4 regions of the Cobetia sp. PDI-23MA genome follow, and region 4 is predicted to be linked to each of the others. Evidence: predicted binding sites of a transcription regulator. Region 4 holds the regulator's gene; each other region holds the start of a gene.
What was found. The regulator sigma-54, encoded in region 4, starts transcription at its own class of promoters, with help from an activator protein. The targets are predictions, from matches to a motif close to TGGCACNNNNNTTGCTNT.

Region 1: glnT (type III glutamate--ammonia ligase) is a predicted target of sigma-54. The motif match lies at 1,718-1,735, and genes of this name have one in related genera.
Region 2: AC5WNJ_RS00285 (amino acid ABC transporter substrate-binding protein) is a predicted target of sigma-54. The motif match lies at 1,451-1,468, and genes of this name have one in related genera.
Region 3: AC5WNJ_RS00335 (P-II family nitrogen regulator) is a predicted target of sigma-54. The motif match lies at 1,736-1,753, and genes of this name have one in related genera.

The regions. Positions count from the first base shown of each region.
Region 1 covers NZ_CM183352.1:1,650,422-1,653,524, forward strand. Annotated here, with positions in the region: gene AC5WNJ_RS07100 (aminomethyl transferase family protein) at 67-1,212, opposite strand; gene glnT (type III glutamate--ammonia ligase) at 1,889-3,103, shown strand, end outside.
Region 2 covers NZ_CM183352.1:62,196-65,298, forward strand. Annotated here, with positions in the region: gene speE (polyamine aminopropyltransferase) at 260-1,123, shown strand; gene AC5WNJ_RS00285 (amino acid ABC transporter substrate-binding protein) at 1,554-2,579, shown strand; gene AC5WNJ_RS00290 (amino acid ABC transporter permease) at 2,834-3,103, shown strand, end outside.
Region 3 covers NZ_CM183352.1:72,796-75,898, reverse strand. Annotated here, with positions in the region: gene AC5WNJ_RS00345 (CBU_0592 family membrane protein) at 655-933, shown strand; gene AC5WNJ_RS00340 (accessory factor UbiK family protein) at 1,029-1,403, opposite strand; gene AC5WNJ_RS00335 (P-II family nitrogen regulator) at 1,839-2,177, shown strand; gene AC5WNJ_RS00330 (ammonium transporter) at 2,209-3,103, shown strand, end outside.
Region 4 covers NZ_CM183352.1:769,491-772,593, forward strand. Annotated here, with positions in the region: gene AC5WNJ_RS03290 (PTS sugar transporter subunit IIA) at 1-288, opposite strand, end outside; gene hpf (ribosome hibernation-promoting factor, HPF/YfiA family) at 298-606, opposite strand; gene AC5WNJ_RS03300 (RNA polymerase factor sigma-54) at 1,267-2,715, opposite strand; gene lptB (LPS export ABC transporter ATP-binding protein) at 2,949-3,103, opposite strand, start outside.

The DNA.
Region 1 (3,103 bases), 880 kb from region 4:
GAGCATCACGCGATTCGCGCTGTCGCCTCGGGGCTTGAGCTGTTGCCTCGTGGCTATGGCGCGCGATCAGCCGCGCGCCAGTCGCTTGGCCTTTTCCGGGTCATCGAAGGGCAGGGAGTGGCTGATGGCCGAGAGGCTGGTCTCGCCGTCAGTGCCGGTCTTGAGGGTCAGCGGGGTGCCATGCTCGGCATAGCCGGGTTCGAGACGTGCCAGCGCCATGGAGCGATCGCTCAGGCGCGAGTACATGCCCTGGGTAATGACACCGACACACTTGCCGTCGGCATAGACCTTGTCACCGATCTGGGCGACGTCTCTCGAATCCAGCAGCACGCCATAGACCTTGACGCGCTCCTTGCCCTGCAGCGCGAAGTGTTCGCTGGCGCCACGGAATTCGGTCTTGCCCGGCGAGACTGTGAAGTCCAGGCCCAGCTCCCACAGGGTGTCGCCCACCGGCTGATCAGGATAGGGGTAGGTTTCGGAATTGTCCGCCGGGTAGAACAGCAGGTGGCTCTCGACCCGCAGCCAGTCAAGGGTACCGAAACTGCACGGCTTGATGCCCATGTCGGCGCCGTCCTCGAGAATTTTCTCCCACAGAGAGGGGGCGTCCTTCGCCTTGCAAAAGATCTCGTAGCCACGCTCGCCGGTGTAGCCGGTGCGCGAGATCATCACGTGGTAGCCAAATAACTGGGTCTGCAGATGGTGGAAGTAACGCAGCTCACGAACACCTGGTACGTGACGCTCCAGGAAATCCACCGCGACCGGCCCCTGCAGTGACATGTCATGCATGTCGTCATCGAAGGTCAGGCTGACGGCGCGCCCCAGGGCACTCTTGGCCAGCATTTCATTCGCGGTACCTGTGCCGTGCACTACGAGGTAAGAGTTCGGCGCCAGACAATAGACGATGCAGTCGTCGACGAACTTGCCTGCCTCATTCAAGACGCTGGCGTACACCGATTTGCCCGGATACAGCTTGGACATGTCGCGCGTGGTGACGTAATCCAGCACGGCCTGGGCATGCGGGCCATTGCAGTGGATCTTCTTGAGTCCCGAGACATCCATCAATCCGGCGCGGGTGCGGATGGTCTCGTGGTCATCGGCCGTCTCCGAGACGGCGTAATTCCAGGCGGTGCCCATGCCATTCCAGTCTTCCAGCTCCGCGCCCAGCTTGCGGTGTTGTTCGGCCAGTGCCGAGATGCGCCATGAATTCGCCATGCGTCCCTTTCTCCTGTGAGTCGTGCTGCCTAGCGTAAGTGGGGGGTGCCGTAGTCCTGCTGATGATGGCGCGCAAGACGCGCATCCGCCGCAGGAGGTGTTGTTGTTCTTTCGCCTTGTCAGGCGCCTCTTCAGGCGCTTCACAAGGGCTTGTGCCTGCTGCTTGCCTTGCCTGATCGCACGAGGATCGATTCTTGGAAGGAAAGAAACATTCCTCATGGTTAAGCAAGGGGCTTGCCAATTCCGTCAAAGGCCATGGCCACGGCAGCCCTTGAGCGAGTCAGGCGCCAATTGGCAGCACGAATTCGGGCGTGAATATTAGCGGTTTGCGTCATGCTGGTGCGAAGAGATAGCTCTGGGCACCGAAATGATGCCTATTTCGAGAAACGGGCGGGAATTCACTCTGGATCACCTGGCGTTTCCTGTGGGGTGAAATGAACTTGGAAAATAAATTTCCATGCAAAACAGGAGGTTGGTGAAAAGTTCCGGGCGGCAACTGGCGAAATGGCATGCTGCATGCTTTTCTTTGAGGGAAATAAAGTTGACCAGCAGGAATCACAAAAATCGTTTCATCCGCTATCTTGACGTGGCGAGTCACCACAAGGGGTCAGGTTCCCCGGGGTGGCAGACAGTGTCGAGGGAGATGGAACCCGGTCCGCTCTCAGAGGAAACCCAGATGTCACCCGAAAACGCGCAACAGTTCATCAAGGATCACGACATTCGCTATCTGCTGGCGCAGTTCGTGGATATTCATGGCGCTGCCAAGACCAAGTCCGTGCCGGCCAATTGCCTGATGGATGTGGTCGAGAAGGGCGCCGGCTTTGCCGGCTTCGCCGTCAGTGGTCTTGGTATGTCCCCGGAGGGGCCGGACTTCTTGGCGCGGGGGGATCTGAGCTCGTTGTCGCTGGTGCCGTGGCAGCCGGGTTATGCACGCATGGCTTGCGATGGCTACGTCAATGGTGAGCCGTTCGCCAATGATAGCCGCGTGGTGCTGCTCAAGCAGCTAGAGCGTTTGAAGGAGAAGGGCTGGACGCTCAATACCGGATTGGAGCCAGAATTCTCGCTGTTCCGTCGGGGAGAAGCGGGTGAGCTATTGCCGGTGGACGAGAGCGATACCCTCGCCAAGCCCTGCTATGACTACAAGGGTCTGTCGCGTTCGCGGGAATTCCTCGAACGTCTGGTCGAATCGCTGCAAGCGGTGGACTTCGACGTCTATCAGATCGATCACGAGGACGCCAACGGCCAGTTCGAGATCAACTACACCTACAGCGATGCGCTGACCTCGGCAGACCGCTTCACCTTCGTGCGCATGGCCGCCGGCGAGATCGCCAATGACCTGGGCATGGTGTGCTCCTTCATGCCCAAGCCGCTGGCAGACCGCCCGGGCAACGGCATGCACTTCCACCTGTCCATCTGCGATGACACCGGCCGCAACCTGTTCGGCGATGATTCCGACGCCCAGGGCATGGGCCTGTCGCCGCTGGCGTACCACTTCCTCGGTGGTCTCCTGGCACATGCCCCGGCACTGTGTGCCTTTGCCGCGCCGACCGTCAATTCCTACAAGCGTCTGGTCGGTGGTGGCAGCACCAGCGGCGCGACCTGGGCGCCGGTCTTCGTCGCCTATGGCGACAACAACCGTTCGGCCATGGTGCGTGTACCCTACGGCCGCCTTGAGTTCCGCCTACCGGACGCCGGCTGCAACCCCTATCTCGTCCACGCCGCCATCATCGCGGCGGGACTGGATGGCGTGGCACGCAAGCTGGATCCGGGCACTGCACACAACATCAATCTCTACTCGCTCAGCCCGAGTGAATGCGCCGAAAAGGGCATCGAGAAACTGCCGCAGAATCTGGCGCTGGCCATCGATGCGCTCGAGGCGGACAGCATTCTG
Region 2 (3,103 bases), 710 kb from region 4:
TACGCGGCCTGTCTGAAATTGTCATGCATCAACACTTTCCACTCCGCCCGTCTTTGGCTATGGTGCAGCGCCTGCGCCATGTTGGCGCTTGCCCGGCATGTCGTGTATCACGACATCACGCCGCATGGTCGTCATGCGGGCCGTGAACTGCCGGCTTGACGCTGGCGCAGTGCTGATTGGCGCAATTTCCGATGGCCATCGTGCCGTCTCTATCCATACCTTGATATCCCGTCTGTGATATCCAATGCGAGGGTCCCCCATGACCGAACGTCTCGATGGCTCCTGGTTTACCGAAATCTTCGATCGCCACGGCAGCGCCTTCTCGCTCAAGGTCAGCCACAAGCTGCATGACGAGCAGACCCCTTATCAGCACCTCGAAGTCTATGCCACCGAGACCTACGGCAACCTGATGGTGCTGGACGGCTGCGTGATGCTGACTGACCGTGACAACTTCCTCTATCACGAGATGATGTCGCATCCGGCGCTGTTCGCTCATGCAGACCCCAGGCGTGTCGTCATCATCGGCGGTGGCGATTGCGGCACCCTGCGTGAGGTGCTCAAGCACCCGGGCGTGGAGAGGGTCACCCAGATCGATATCGATCCGGCGGTCACGCGTGCCTCCGAGCAATTCTTCCCGGCGCTGGTCGAGTCCAATGACGACCCGCGCGCCGAGCTGCTGTTCGAGGATGGCGTCAAGTGGGTCGACAACTGCCCGGACGAGAGCATCGATGTGCTGATCGTCGACTCCACCGATCCGGTCGGCCCGGCGGAAGGTCTGTTCAAGACAGACTTCCTCAAGCGTTGCCATCGTATCCTCAAGCAGGGCGGCCTGATGGTGCAGCAGAGCGAGTCTCCGCTCTATCACACCGATTCCATCATCAAGGACCTGCGCAATGACATGGGCGAAGCGGGCTTTGATAGCGTCGCGACCCTGCCCTTCCCGCAGCCGGTGTATCCGTCCGGCTGGTGGAGCTGCACCCTGGCGGGCAAGGGCTGTGACGTGAAGTCCTTCCGCGAGGAAGATGCCGCTGCCGCCACCTTCGCGCGTGACTTCTATACCGTCGAAGGCCATCGCGCCGCCCTGGTGCTACCGCCCTTCATGCAGCGCCTGCTGGAGAAGTGATCCGCATGCATCTTGCGGTGGCAAGCAAGCCCCATCAGGCACGAAAACGTGCCTGATGGGATGAACAAGCGTTGAGTCAGTCAGACCGAGACATTGGTCGCAATCTGCCACTCGCGCCACATCGCTGCACCGCCAACGGCCGTTTCGCAATGAAACGGCCGTTTTTATTTTGCACCGATATGAGGCGAACTGGTCTTGTCAGGCGCCTAACTGCGCGGCAATCGCGCGGAATGATCCGCCGCCCCACCTCGAGGCTTTGGCCTATATCACTGGGTTTTAGCACTTTTTTCAGCGTTGAACGCAGCGGATCACGCGATAGGCGGAAATTGGAACGCGGCTTGCTATTGTCGATAGGTGCCATGCAATGCATTGCACCACTTCTGACTCGAGGCTGATCGAGCGGACTCCAGACTTTCGCGAGGGAATCACGATGCATAACAACAAGAAGCCACTGTTGATCGCTAGCGCCGCTGTCCTGGCCGCCTCCATGGCGACAGGCGCCAGTGCCGCGACCCTGGATAGCGTCAAGGAAAAGGGCTTTGTCCAGTGTGGCGTCAGCACCGGCTTGCCGGGCTTCTCGGCACCGGATGACGCCGGCAACTGGCAGGGCATCGACGTTGATGTCTGCCGCGGCGTTGCAGCGGCCGTACTGGGCGATGCCAGCAAGGTGCGCTATGTACCGCTGACGGCCAAGGAGCGTTTCACCGCGCTGCAGTCCGGCGAGATTGATGTCCTGTCCCGTAACACCACCTGGACGGCGACCCGTGACACCTCACTGGGCCTCAATTTCGCTGGCGTGAACTATTACGACGGCCAGGGCTTCATGGTCAGCAAGGACCTGGGCGTCTCCAGTGCCAAGGAGCTGGACGGGGCAGCCGTCTGCATCCAGTCCGGTACCACCACCGAGCTGAACCTGGCGGACTACTTCCGCCTCAATGACATGTCCTTCGAACCGGTCGTCTTCGATACCTCCGATCAGACCGTCAAGGGCTTCGAGGCTGGCCGCTGTGATGTCCTGACCTCCGACCAATCCCAGCTCTACGCGCTGCGTATCAAGCTCTCCGATCCGGCGTCCGCGATGGTGCTGCCGGAAGTCATCTCCAAGGAACCGCTGGGCCCCGTCGTCCGTCAGGGCGATGACCAGTGGTTCAACATCGTCAAATGGACCCTGTTCGCGCAGATCAATGCCGAGGAGATGGGGCTGACCTCCGACAACATCGAAGAGAAGAAGGCAGATACCAACCCGAACGTCGCGCGTCTGGTCGGTGCCGATGGCAACTATGGCGAAGCCATGGGGCTGCCGGCTGATTGGGCCTATCAGGTCATCAAGCAGGTCGGTAACTACGGCCAGATGTTCGAGCGCAATGTGGGTACCGGCTCCGCACTGGGTATCGAGCGTGGCTTGAACGCACTGTGGACCGATGGCGGCGTCCAGTACGCCCCGCCGGTTCGCTGATGCGCGGGCTCGCCCTGTACTGCGGGTGGGCCTTGCCCCTCATGACAGGCTGAGCAAGGACGCTGGCCAGGGGAAGTGAGCGTCTTGCTCCACTTCCTCTGGCCAGCGTCATGTGGGGCCCGGTAGCAAGAATTCTCACATGAGGCCCAGCCTGTTCCTCGTGACCCATTCATCGAGTGCCGAGAGATAACTGATCTGCCGTTCGATAGGACGGCAGGCGGAAGTCGCATAGCTTTCCGGCGGAGATTGCCTGTATGACACAACCTGCTTCTCGCCCGCCGGCCACGGTCAAGCCGCCATTCTGGCGTGACCCGGCCAAGCGGGCACTGATCTTCCAGCTATTGATGCTGGCAGGCGTGTTCGGTGTGTTGGCGATCATCGTCAGCAATACCCTGACCAACCTCGAAAGCCGTGGCATCACCACCGGCTTTGCCTTTCTGGACAACACCGCAGGCTTTGGCATCCTGCAGAGCCTGATCGACTATTCCGAGCAATCCACCTATGGCGATACCTTCATCGTCGGC
Region 3 (3,103 bases), 700 kb from region 4:
CGATGAAAGCCATGTCAGAGATCAGATTGAGCCAGAGGAGCTCATGAGGCGCCTGGCGGAGAGGAATCAGAGAAAGCGCATGCGCTGCGTTCGAGGAATTTGCACGAGCATCGGGTCGTTGATACCCAAGGATTGGCGCCTGAGGACCTGGCGCTGGGTGACGGCTTATTGCTGCCTGGTAATTGAGGGCATCTGGCGCCCTGCGGCTGCGACTGCCATTTCAGCTTCACGCCTCGCGACACGCCCGGGGCTGACACTGTGGGTCTCTCGCCGGCATGACGCTTATGCTGCCAGCATTGCCGACAAACGCTCACGGCGAGTTAAAAGTAGCGGCTTTGGCAGCAGTTTCCACGCAAAAGCGCCTTTTTTGGCGCATTCCAGCGCCACCAGTCGCCACATGGGCATAGTGTAAGGCCGACTCGAGACCTGGCTGCACCAAGAAAGTGCTCATACAGGGGCAATAGCGTCCTCGAGAGAGCCACAAGAGTGCCGCCGGACGGCGACTGCTGTATATTTGATCGGTTGTCCCGGCCTTGCCGGGAGGACCGCCAAGCTGTCTCACGGAACGCCGCCGCTGCGCGGCAGAGAATCGTCCAACCCACGGAAAGGGCCAGCCATTCAGGACGACTTCGGCTTGTTTCAGGAGCAATACCCATGCAAGACATGCTTGCCCCGCTGGCATCCCTGGCGGATGTGATCGGCATGCTAGGCACCACTCTGGTCGTCGGCGCCTTCTTCCTGCTGCAGCTCGGCAGACTCGATGCCCGCAGCCTGATCTACAACCTGATGAATCTAAGCGGGGCGATCCTGCTGTTGATCAGCCTGTGCATCAATTTCAACCTCGCCAGCTTCGTGATCGAGATCTTCTGGATCATCGCCTCAGTGGTAGGTCTGGTTCGTTGGATGCTGGGCACTCGGCCCCAGACTGCCTGAGGCCGCCCCCTGAGAATCAGCGGCGCCCATGACGAAAAAAACCGCCACGCCCCGAAAGGGCGTGGCGGTTTTGGTTCAGCCGTCACCTGAGGGGATCAGGCGTCGCGCTGGCGCTCGATTTCCGCGGCATGACTGGCGGCTTCACGCTTCGCCACCGCGGCCTCCCCCTTGTCATCCACTGGCGTGGCGGGCTCGGCAGCCGGTGCATTGCCCGCTACCAGCCCCTGCTTCTCCAGCAGTGCCTCGAGGGCAATGACCTGCTTTTCCAGCGACTCGACGCGGCTGCGCGTACGCGTCAGCACATCCATCATGATGTCGAAGTCTTCACGCGAGACCAGTTCCATGCGGTCGAAGGCACCGCGCATCACCCCTTGCACGGACTTCTGCAGCTCTTCCGGGCCATGCGAGGCATCCTGCAGGCGCTCACCGATCTGCTGGGCCATACGCCCGATGACGTCATTCTTGAACATGCTGCACCTCAGCCGTTGCGGGCCGGCAGCCACCTCAAACGGGCTACCGGTCAGAAAATGATGCCCCCTGTACATGGGGCCGTCGTGTCCTGCTGCAAGGATACGCAACCCTGGAGTCGGGTGCATGCCCCGCATCATCCTGCACCAGACAATCCTCATCGACAGGCACACCCCTGCACCACATTAGCACTTTCCCCCACACCCAAAGGCGCAGAAACAGCACCATTACGGTGCATGCCAAGTGACCTTCGGATTCAGCCATCTTTGCACAGGCCGAAAAACTGTCAGCCATTCTGCGATAACCAGATGAGTTACAAGGATTTTCAGCCGCATGGCACATCTCGTGCGATGCACTTGTCAGGAACAGGCCGCCAGCTCATCTGACTGGCCATGCTTAACAAGAATGATCATTCCGGTAGCGAACGGGGGCAGCACATGAAACTGATCACCGCCATCATCAAACCCTTCAAGTTGGACGACGTGCGAGAAGCACTGGCCGACAACGGCGTGCAGGGGATTACCGTCACCGAAGTGAAGGGCTTCGGACGTCAGAAGGGGCACACCGAGCTGTATCGCGGTGCCGAGTACGTCGTCGACTTCCTTCCCAAGGTCAAGATTGAAGTGGCTGTCGATGACAGCAGTGTGGAATCGGTACTGGACGCCATCACCCAGGCGGCCAACAGCGGCAAGATCGGCGACGGCAAGCTGTTCGTCACTCCGCTGGACGATGTCATCCGTATCCGCACCGGTGAACGCGGCGCCGACGCTGTCTGAGCCTCGCGCACAATAACAAGGAGAACCCCGCATGAACGAGATCATCGAGGTCAAGTACGCACTTGATACCTTCTACTTCCTGGTGTGTGGCGCCCTGGTGCTATGGATGGCAGCCGGCTTTGCCATGCTCGAGGCCGGTCTGGTCCGCGCCAAGAACACCACCGAGATCCTGACCAAGAACGTGGCGCTGTTCGCCATCGCCTGCACCATGTACATGGTCGTCGGTTACCACATCATGTACTCGAGCGCCGAAGGCGGCTTCCTGCCGAGCCTGGGCTTCCTGATCGGTGCCGAAAATACCGCTGAGGAGGCGCTCGCTTCCGGTGGCGACATCTACTACAGCGCGCGTTCCGACTTCTTCTTCCAGGTCGTGTTCGTGGCGACCGCCATGTCCATCGTCTCCGGTGCGGTCGCCGAGCGCATGAAGCTGTGGGCCTTCCTGGCCTTCGCCGTGGTCATGACCGGCGTCATCTATCCGGTGCAGGGTTACTGGACCTGGGGCGGCGGCTTCCTGAGCACAGCGGGCTTCAGTGACTTCGCCGGCTCCGGCATCGTGCACATGGCCGGCGCATCCGCCGCTCTGGCAGGCGTGCTGCTGCTGGGCGCTCGCAAAGGGAAGTACGGCAAGAATGGCGAGATCAATGCCATCCCGGGCGCCAACCTGCCGCTGGCCACGCTGGGTACCTTCATCCTGTGGCTGGGATGGTTGGGCTTCAACGGCGGCTCCGAGCTGGTGCTGTCCAACATCGATGAGGCCAACGCGGTCGCCCAGGTCTTCGTCAACACCAATGCCGCCGCCTGTGGTGGTGTCATCGCCGCGCTGACCCTCGCCCGTCTGTGGTTCCGCAAGGCTGATCTGACCATGGCCCTCAACGGCGCGCTGGCTGGCCTGGTCGCCATCACTGCGGGTCCGCTGACACCGAGCG
Region 4 (3,103 bases):
GGGTTCTCCGTCGATGGCATCGAAGTCGATGGGTTCACCGAGCTTCAGAAACGCAGCGATTGGCGTCTTGCAATGCGGGCTACGTGCATGGGGCACGGCCACACCGTGGCCGATGCCGGTCGATCCCAGTCTCTCGCGCCCGATCAGGCGCGAGAAGACTTCCTGGCTATCCAGGCTGGGAATGTTCTGTGCGATGAAGGTGCTGAAGAATTCAAGCACCCGCTTCTTGCTCCCCCCGGGGACACCGTAAAGGGTGCGCTCGGGGGGGAGGATCTGATCAAGTGTCATGGCTGAAGGTCAACGGGTCCCGGTGCCCTGAGCACGAGCCTGGGACTTTTCCTTGTGTTTGACCAGCTGGCGATCCAGCTTGTCGGCGAGCGCGTCGATGGCAGCGTACATGTTGGGGTCTTCTGCCAGGGCGTGGAGGTCAGCGCCTGCTGCGTGCAAGGTGCAGGCAGCCTGCTGGCGCTCCTTCTCGATCGACAGTGTCACCTGAACATTGGTGATGTTGTCGTAATGCCGTTCGAGGCGGGCGAGCTTCTCGTTGACGTAATCGCGGAGAGGATCGGTAAGTTCCACATGATGCCCGGTAATATTCACTTGCATGGACACGCTCCTTTATCCAGCGGGTTGCCATTCAATTGTAACCCTTTTTGACTACGAGCAAACCCTGATCGGACGCTCTGCAACAGGCTTGACGGCCGCCGTCTGGCGATGTTTTCGCGCCCTTGCCAGCGGCGTCAGATGTCGTGAGCGTCTGTACCGACAATGCCCAAGCTTTGCGCAAAGATCAACGCTGCGCTGCATCGTGGCTCAGTGCTTGTCTTCAACTCAATGAAGGGTAGCGGAATGGACTTCAAGGTCACGCTTGAAGGGTGGTGCATGAAAGGCGCGCAAGAAGGCGGGTTTTCGTCGCCAATCCCTGCATGTACGCCGCCTTTCAGGCGCCTGGGTTGCGTGGAGCAAGCAGCGTGCCAGAAGGATCACCGAGTGTCATCCCGGTGCAATACGGCCAAAAGTGACTTTAAAAACATGCGATTGACGGTAAATGATGCTGCCGGAATGATGGATTTTTGCCAACATCCTGCGCGCCGTCATGGGCCATGATGGGTCATTGACGAGTGGTTGACGGCATGACAGGGCGCGCAACAGGCGCGCCGGTGTCAGTAATGTCAGAGGCTGGTGAGAGAGAAAACCAGCGTCTGAGGTTGGCGGCGGCTGCCATTGTGGAGGTGAAAGCAGGGCATGGCAGCTGCAGGTGATGCCTCAGGCCAGACGCTTGCGCTCGCTGGAGGATGGGATGCCCATCGCTTCGCGATACTTGGCCACGGTACGGCGTGCGACCTCGATGCCATCGCTGGCGAGCAGATCGACCAGGCGTGAGTCGGAGAGAGGCTTGCGAGCCGGTTCTTCCGCAATCAGCTTGCGGATGCGGGCACGAATGGCGGTGCTTGAGTGGGCGTCGCCACTGCCGCTGCCACCGACCTGGCTCGAGAAGAAGAACTTGAGCTCGAAGACGCCGCGCGGGGTGTGGATGTATTTCTGGGTCGTGACCCGCGAGATGGTCGATTCGTGCATCTCGACCACTTCGGCGATGTTGGCCAGAATCAGTGGCTTCATGCCTTCCTCGCCTTGCTCGAGGAAGTCGACCTGGCGCGCCATGATCTCGCGGCCGACCTTGAGCAGGGTGTCATTGCGTGATGACAGGCTTTTCATCAGCCAGCGCGCTTCCTGCAGGTTGTCCTTGAGGAAGGTGTTGTCGGCGGACTTGTCGGCACGCTTTATCAGTGCGGCGTATTCCGGCTGGATGCGCAGCCTGGGCAGCGCTTCCGGGTTGAGCTCGACCTGCCAGCCGTGGCGGGTATGACGCACCAGCAGATCAGGGATCACGTAATCGCTGGCGGGCTCGCCCCAGGCGGATGCCGGACGCGGATCGAGCGCGCGCACCAGGCGGATGACGTGGTCCAGCTCGTCATCGTCAAGGCTCAGTCGGCGCTTGAGCAGCTTGCGGTCATCGTTGCCCAGTGCCTCGAGGAATTGACGTACCAAGCGACGCGCCTGCGCCAGCAGCGGCAGATCATCCGGCAGCAGCGCCAGTTGCAGCAGCAGGCACTCGCGCAGGTCGCGGGCGAAGACGCCGGTCGGGTCGAACTGCTGCAGACGCAGCAGTACCTGCTCGAGCTCGGAAGCCTTGAGACCGGGCAGGCCCTGGCCGCGCAGACCATCGACCAGCTCATCGAGTGACAGGCTCAGGTAACCGGCACCGTCGACGGCATCGATCAGACTCTCCGCCATCTGGCGTTCACGGCTATCGAGGTCGGTCATCGCCAGCTGCCAGCGCAGGTGGTCCTGCAGGCTCTCGACGCTTGTATTGCGATCGAAGTCCGGCCCTTCTTCGCTCCCGCTGCCACTGCCGGAGCTGGTCAGGCTACCGGCGTGGTCCTGATAGAGGTCCGACCAGTCGCTGTCGAGGGGGTATTCCTCGGGAATCTCGCTCGAGGAGTCGGCAGTGGAGATCTCGCTCGTATCCTGTGTCTCGATGACATCCAGCGACTCGTAGTCCTCGTCGAGCTCCAACATGGGGTTGGACTCGAGGGCTTGCTGAATCTCCTGACGCAGATCGAGCGTCGACAGCTGCAGCAGCTGGATCGCTTGCTGAAGCTGCGGCGTCATGGTCAGCGAGGTGCCGAGGCGGAGTTGCAGGGTGGGTTTCATGGAGTCAGTCAATTCACGGCAAAGGAACGTGCTTACTACGCTATACCGTGACTCGGGCCACTGACAAGTGGTTGCCGTGAATATTAAAGCAACTTGCATGCCATGTTTCCACCAAGGTGGTATGGACGTCATGCATGCGTCTGATGTCAGACATGAAAAAGCCGCTACGCGATAAAATCACGCAGCGGCTTTTGAAGCTTTCGCCTCCGGTGGGCTCAGCGCAGCCGCTGACCCTAGAGCGTGAACTCGTGGCCGAGGTAGACGTCGCGCACCTGCTGGTTGGCCAGGATGGAGTCCGCGTCACCGTGGGCGATGATCTGGCCATCGCCGACGATATAGGCGGTGTCACAGATATCGAGTGTCTCGCGCACGTTGTGGTCGGTGATCA